DNA from 3 places in the Methylocystis sp. H4A genome. Region 1 is predicted to be linked to each of the others. Evidence: riboswitches for the same ligand, from Rfam matches in the RefSeq annotation. Region 1 holds a riboswitch; each other region holds the start of a gene.
The links. A riboswitch is a leader RNA that binds a small molecule or an ion and turns the genes downstream of it on or off. The one in region 1 is predicted to bind cobalamin.
Positions count from the first base shown of each region.

Region 2: linked by a shared signal. The riboswitch ahead of IYW40_RS18025 (CbtB domain-containing protein) and the one ahead of IYW40_RS11025 (TonB-dependent receptor) in region 1 are both predicted to bind cobalamin.
Region 3: linked by a shared signal. The riboswitch ahead of IYW40_RS08405 (TonB-dependent receptor) and the one ahead of IYW40_RS11025 (TonB-dependent receptor) in region 1 are both predicted to bind cobalamin.

Region 1 covers NZ_JADNQY010000024.1:140,593-142,790, forward strand. Annotated here, with positions in the region: gene IYW40_RS11025 (TonB-dependent receptor) at 1-1,164, opposite strand, end outside; cobalamin riboswitch at 1,275-1,479, opposite strand; gene IYW40_RS11030 (M20/M25/M40 family metallo-hydrolase) at 1,538-2,198, opposite strand, start outside.
Region 2 covers NZ_JADNQY010000028.1:286,383-288,580, reverse strand. Annotated here, with positions in the region: gene IYW40_RS18035 (sterol desaturase family protein) at 1-210, opposite strand, end outside; gene cobO (cob(I)yrinic acid a,c-diamide adenosyltransferase) at 394-1,026, opposite strand; cobalamin riboswitch at 1,075-1,271, shown strand; gene IYW40_RS18025 (CbtB domain-containing protein) at 1,323-1,505, shown strand; gene IYW40_RS18020 (CbtA family protein) at 1,518-2,180, shown strand; gene cobW (cobalamin biosynthesis protein CobW) at 2,177-2,198, shown strand, end outside.
Region 3 covers NZ_JADNQY010000022.1:95,960-98,157, forward strand. Annotated here, with positions in the region: gene IYW40_RS08400 (M20/M25/M40 family metallo-hydrolase) at 1-500, shown strand, start outside; cobalamin riboswitch at 559-763, shown strand; gene IYW40_RS08405 (TonB-dependent receptor) at 874-2,198, shown strand, end outside.

The DNA of each region.
Region 1 (2,198 bases):
GCGCGAGCCAAGCGTCGCGAGACCAAAGGCGCCAAGCGCGATATCGCTTTGATATTCGACGCCCCTGCGCCCGCCGAGATAGCCAAAGCGGCAGTTTTGCGACAGGAAGCTCTGCATGTCGAAACAGGCTTCCGTCATCCAGGCGTCGCGATTGCCGCGGTTGGCGTAGAGCGTCAGCCGGTTGCGTAGACTCTTGTCGAACATATCGGCGCCGAGCCGCACATAGCCCTGCATGAATGTCGCATGCTGATGATTGAAAGAATCGAAAACGCTAAAAGGACTGAAGGCGTAGGGATTGTCGTAGCGAATGGCGCTGTCGTAGCCGGCAAGGCCCGCCTCGATCCGCGCATCTTCGGTGAATTCATAGCCGATGCGCCCGGTGACGCCGACATTGTTCGTCGGATCATTGGCGGGCAGCGGCGGCAGCGGCGTCGTCTGATCGCCGATCACGATGGGGCGCTGCTGACGATAGCCGTAGCGCGGAAAGCCATCGGCATGCAGGCCGGAGATCGACAGCGCGTAGGAGCCCTGCCCGTCGGCGCCGGAGATCGACGCGCGCGAGGACGACGTCCCATAGGCGCCGCCTTCCGACATGAGCCAGCCTTGCGGCGCGCCCTTTCCGCGACGCGTGATGATATTGATCACGCCGCCCATCGCGTCCGAGCCGTAAAGCGCCGATTGCGGACCGCGCAGCACTTCGATCCGCTCGATGTCGGTCGGAAGCAGCCGACCGAAGTCGACCGAACCGTCCGTGCTCGTCGGATCGCCAATGCGGATGCCGTCGATCAGCACCAACGTCTGACCTGGCGTCGAGCCCCGCAAAGCGACGGAGGTCTGCGCGCCGGGCCCGCCATTCGAATAGACGTCAAGTCCCGGAACGCCCCGCAGAACGTCGTTGAAGCCGAGCGATCCGCGCTTTTGAATGTCACGCGCATGAATGACGCTGACCGAAGCGCCAGTGCTCGATGCCGGCTGCTCAACGCGCGTCGGCGTGACGACGGTTTGGTCTTCGACGTCGGCGCCGGGTGAACCCGGCTGCGCCGGGCTTAAAGGGCCGACCTCGATGACCGGCAAGGAGTGCTGGGCGAAAGCGACGGAAGTGGAGAGCGATAAGGACAGCAGAAATGCGCCGCGCAAGGCGGGGCTCTGAATGTGGATATGCATGCGCGTAGACTCGCAGCGAGACGTGGGCCGTCACTGCGAAGGTCTTTGCCCACACGCCGACAAGGCGAGAGGCATCGGCCGCATCGGTGCACCCCGCCCGACGCTTTCGCGCGTGACCACGAAGCGACGGCAGGTCTCCTGGCTCGCGGGTTGTCGCCTCGGACCGCCTTCCCAGAGCCTTATGGCTCCAGTGGCTTAGTGGTCGTCGGCTCGCCGCTTACAGTTGCGGGGGCAGCCGCGGAATTGCGCACGAAGCAGCGCGCTCACCGCATTCCCATTTTGATCCCGTTAGGAACCGTCTGCTGCAAAATAGAATGCCGATCGCATCACGAGTCAAGAGCGTGGCCGTAGAAGATTGCTCCTCTCACTGCGATCACGCCGCCGCCAGCGCCGCAAGCACACGCGCCCAGGAGCGCGTTCCCTTGTGAAACGATGTGTAGGAATATTTCTCGTTGGGCGAATGGATGCGGTCGTCGTCATGCGCGAAGCCGATCATCAGCGAATCCATATTGAGGTCGCGCTTGAAGGCGCCGACGATCGGGATCGAGCCGCCGCAACCCGCGAGCACCGCTTCCTTCTCCCATTCTTCGGCAAGCGCGCGGCGCGCGCGATTGAGCGCCTCCGAGCCGAAGGGAAGTTGCAAAGCGTTCGACGCGCCATGTGAAATGAATTCGGCCTTGGCGTCCGTCGGCAGACGCTCGCGCACGAAACTGCGGAAGCTTTCCAGGATCGTTTTGGCGTCCTGCTTGCCGACGAGGCGGAATGAGAATTTCGCCGACGCCTGCGCGGGCAGCACCGTCTTCGATCCTGCGCCGGTGTAGCCGCCGATGATTCCATTCACGTCGCAGGTCGGGCGCGCCCAGATCTGCTCGATAATTCCGCGGCCCGTTTCGCCGCCAACGCGCGTGAGGCCGATTTCCGAAAGCCATTTGGCCTCATCGAAGTCGATCGCGCGCCATTGCTCGGCGATGTCTTCGGGAATCTCCGGCACGCTGGCGTAGAAGCCGGGCAGCGTCACCTTGCCCTCGATGTCA
Region 2 (2,198 bases), on a different contig from region 1:
TTTGGATAGCAGAAGTCGCTTGTCGAAGATCGCCCGCGCCATGGCCCGCGGGTTGACGCGCCCCCGGCGCATCTTGCGCTGATAGGCCAGCGCGACAACGGCGATGAGAAACGTCGTCGCCAGGGAATAGACCGAAAAAATCGATCCCGCCGAAAACAGTTCGTTGGAGATCCTCGCAGCGGAAAAGCGGAGCGCGCCGTAAACGTCCATCGAGCTTTCGGGTCCAGATGATGTTGAGAGTTCAGCCTAGGACTGACGCGCCTCGGGATGCCTGCTCGCGTCGCTGGCGCGCGTCCCTGTCCGTCACGGAACTGCCTGCCCGCAAAGCGTATTCTCTACGCGAGCCGCTGCCAAGAGCGATATGCCGGCGGCCTTCAGAGCATAGGCTCCAGATTAGAATTCGATTCCCTCCTGCGCTTTGACGCCGGCGCCGAAATGGTGCTTGACGAGAGTCATCTCGGTCACGAGATCGGCTGCGGCGATGAGCTCCGGCTTGGCGTTGCGTCCGGTCACGACGACGTTGAGATCGTCGCGACGCGCGGCGAGCGCGCCCAGCACCTCCTCCAGCGGCAAATGCTCATAGCGCAGCGAAATGTTCAATTCGTCGAGCACCAGTAGGCGAATGTGAGGGTCGTCCATCAGTTCGCGCGCCTTCTCCCAGGCGCGCCGCGCCGCCGCCGCGTCGCGCGCGCGGTCCTGGGTCTCCCAGGTGAAGCCCTCGCCGAGCGTATGCCAGGCGACTTGACCGAATTCTTGACCGAACTCTTGGCCAAGCTTTTCGAGCATATTGCGCTCGCCGGTGCGCCACTGGCCCTTGCCGAACTGAACGACGCCAATCTTCCAGCCATGGCCGAGCGCGCGAAGCGCCAGCCCGAAGGCCGCCGTCGACTTACCCTTGCCGGCGCCGGTGTGGACCATCAGCAAGCCTTTGCGGGCGACCGTCTTGCCGGCGACCTCGGCGTCCTGGACGGCCTTGCGCTTCTCCATCTTGAGACGATGGCGGCGCGCCTCGTCGTCTACATTCATCTCGGTCACAAGCGCTCCTCTGCCCGTTTGACGGAAGCCTAAGCCGCGCATATGACTAGTCGAGACGGTCCTTCGCAAGAAGTGAAAAGGGAACGCGGCGCGGGCATTACGCCTTTTTCCGCGGCTGCCCCCGCAACTGTAGCCGGCAAGGTCCGCGCCATCTGCCACTGAGCGTGATGCTTGGGAAGGCGGCGCGGTCCGACGACCCGGGAGCCAGGAGACCTGCCGTCAGGGCGATCGTTTTCGGATCGCCGCGCGCATCGCATCGCCGCCGGTGGGGCGGCAGGGAGACCGATATGAACGTCAAATCCGTTAATTCCACCGCCTTCGCCGCTTCGAGACTCGACGCGCTGAAGGCCGCCGTCGTTGCGCTCACTCTCGGCTTTGGCCTTGTTTGGCTTGCGGGCTTCGCCTATCCAGAAAGCGTGCATGACGCGGCGCATGACACGCGCCACGCGCTCTCCTTCCCCTGTCACTAGGCCGCAACGCGCTTGATCGCGCGCGTTTTGACGACCGGCCTTATCGCCGGCCTTGTCGCCGGGCTTGCGGTCGCAGCCCTGCAGCACTTCACCACGACGCCGCTCATCCTCGCCGCCGAGGTCTATGAGGCGGCGCAGCATGCGCATGACGGCGGCGACGCGGGCGCAGCGCTTTCCGGCCTGAGCCGCACAGCGACGACCAGCCTCGCGACGATCGCTGTCTCGATCGGCTACGCGCTCATATTGCTCGCCGCGATGCTTCTCTCTGGCGACGCCATCGCGCCGCGCCGCGCCGCGCTGTGGGGCGCCTGCGCCTTCGCCGCGACGGGGCTCGCGACGAGTCTGGGCCTCGCGCCGCAGCTTCCCGGCATGGCGGAAACCGAACTCGCCGCGCGTCAAATCTGGTGGCTCGCGACCGCGCTGTCCACCGGCGCCGGACTGTTTGCCCTGTTGCGGCTTGACTCGACGGCGGCAAAGATCGTCGCCGTCGCGCTGATCGTCGCGCCGCATTTCTTCGCGCCGCAGCCCGCGACGCCCGAGAGCACGGCGCCGGCGGAGCTCGCCGCGCGCTTCGCGGCCGCCTCGCTCGCCGTTCAGGCGATCAGCTGGGCGCTCGCCGGCGCGCTCGCCGGTCTCGTCTGGCGACTCTTATCGCGTGAACAGGAGGCGTCATGAGCGGCACCAAAATCCCTG
Region 3 (2,198 bases), on a different contig from region 1:
TCGAGCAGATCTGGGCGCGCCCGACCTGCGACGTGAATGGAATCATCGGCGGCTACACCGGCGCAGGATCGAAGACGGTGCTGCCCGCGCAGGCGTCGGCGAAATTCTCATTCCGCCTCGTCGGCAAGCAGGACGCCAAAACGATCCTGGAAAGCTTCCGCAGTTTCGTGCGCGAGCGTCTGCCGACGGACGCCAAGGCCGAATTCATTTCACATGGCGCGTCGAACGCTTTGCAACTTCCCTTCGGCTCGGAGGCGCTCAATCGCGCGCGCCGCGCGCTTGCCGAAGAATGGGAGAAGGAAGCGGTGCTCGCGGGTTGCGGCGGCTCGATCCCGATCGTCGGCGCCTTCAAGCGCGACCTCAATATGGATTCGCTGATGATCGGCTTCGCGCATGACGACGACCGCATCCATTCGCCCAACGAGAAATATTCCTACACATCGTTTCACAAGGGAACGCGCTCCTGGGCGCGTGTGCTTGCGGCGCTGGCGGCGGCGTGATCGCAGTGAGAGGAGCAATCTTCTACGGCCACGCTCTTGACTCGTGATGCGATCGGCATTCTATTTTGCAGCAGACGGTTCCTAACGGGATCAAAATGGGAATGCGGTGAGCGCGCTGCTTCGTGCGCAATTCCGCGGCTGCCCCCGCAACTGTAAGCGGCGAGCCGACGACCACTAAGCCACTGGAGCCATAAGGCTCTGGGAAGGCGGTCCGAGGCGACAACCCGCGAGCCAGGAGACCTGCCGTCGCTTCGTGGTCACGCGCGAAAGCGTCGGGCGGGGTGCACCGATGCGGCCGATGCCTCTCGCCTTGTCGGCGTGTGGGCAAAGACCTTCGCAGTGACGGCCCACGTCTCGCTGCGAGTCTACGCGCATGCATATCCACATTCAGAGCCCCGCCTTGCGCGGCGCATTTCTGCTGTCCTTATCGCTCTCCACTTCCGTCGCTTTCGCCCAGCACTCCTTGCCGGTCATCGAGGTCGGCCCTTTAAGCCCGGCGCAGCCGGGTTCACCCGGCGCCGACGTCGAAGACCAAACCGTCGTCACGCCGACGCGCGTTGAGCAGCCGGCATCGAGCACTGGCGCTTCGGTCAGCGTCATTCATGCGCGTGACATTCAAAAGCGCGGATCGCTCGGCTTCAACGACGTTCTGCGGGGCGTTCCGGGACTTGACGTCTATTCGAATGGCGGGCCCGGCGCGCAGACCTCCGTCGCTTTGCGGGGCTCGACGCCAGGTCAGACGTTGGTGCTGATCGACGGCATCCGCATTGGCGATCCGACGAGCACGGACGGTTCGGTCGACTTCGGTCGGCTGCTTCCGACCGACATCGAGCGGATCGAAGTGCTGCGCGGTCCGCAATCGGCGCTTTACGGCTCGGACGCGATGGGCGGCGTGATCAATATCATCACGCGTCGCGGAAAGGGCGCGCCGCAAGGCTGGCTCATGTCGGAAGGCGGCGCCTATGGGACGTCGTCCTCGCGCGCGTCGATCTCCGGCGCCGACGGGCAGGGCTCCTACGCGCTGTCGATCTCCGGCCTGCATGCCGATGGCTTTCCGCGCTACGGCTATCGTCAGCAGCGCCCCATCGTGATCGGCGATCAGACGACGCCGCTGCCGCCGCTGCCCGCCAATGATCCGACGAACAATGTCGGCGTCACCGGGCGCATCGGCTATGAATTCACCGAAGATGCGCGGATCGAGGCGGGCCTTGCCGGCTACGACAGCGCCATTCGCTACGACAATCCCTACGCCTTCAGTCCTTTTAGCGTTTTCGATTCTTTCAATCATCAGCATGCGACATTCATGCAGGGCTATGTGCGGCTCGGCGCCGATATGTTCGACAAGAGTCTACGCAACCGGCTGACGCTCTACGCCAACCGCGGCAATCGCGACGCCTGGATGACGGAAGCCTGTTTCGACATGCAGAGCTTCCTGTCGCAAAACTGCCGCTTTGGCTATCTCGGCGGGCGCAGGGGCGTCGAATATCAAAGCGATATCGCGCTTGGCGCCTTTGGTCTCGCGACGCTTGGCTCGCGCGTCGAAACCGAGACGGCGCAGAATTCGCGCGAAGCCTGGATCGTCGATGATTACGCGCCGACGCACGCCGTCCAGACGACATGGTCGGGCTATGCGCAGCATCAATTCACGCTCTTCGACCGCCTCGATATTTCCTACGGGGGCCGCGCCGATGCGGTGAG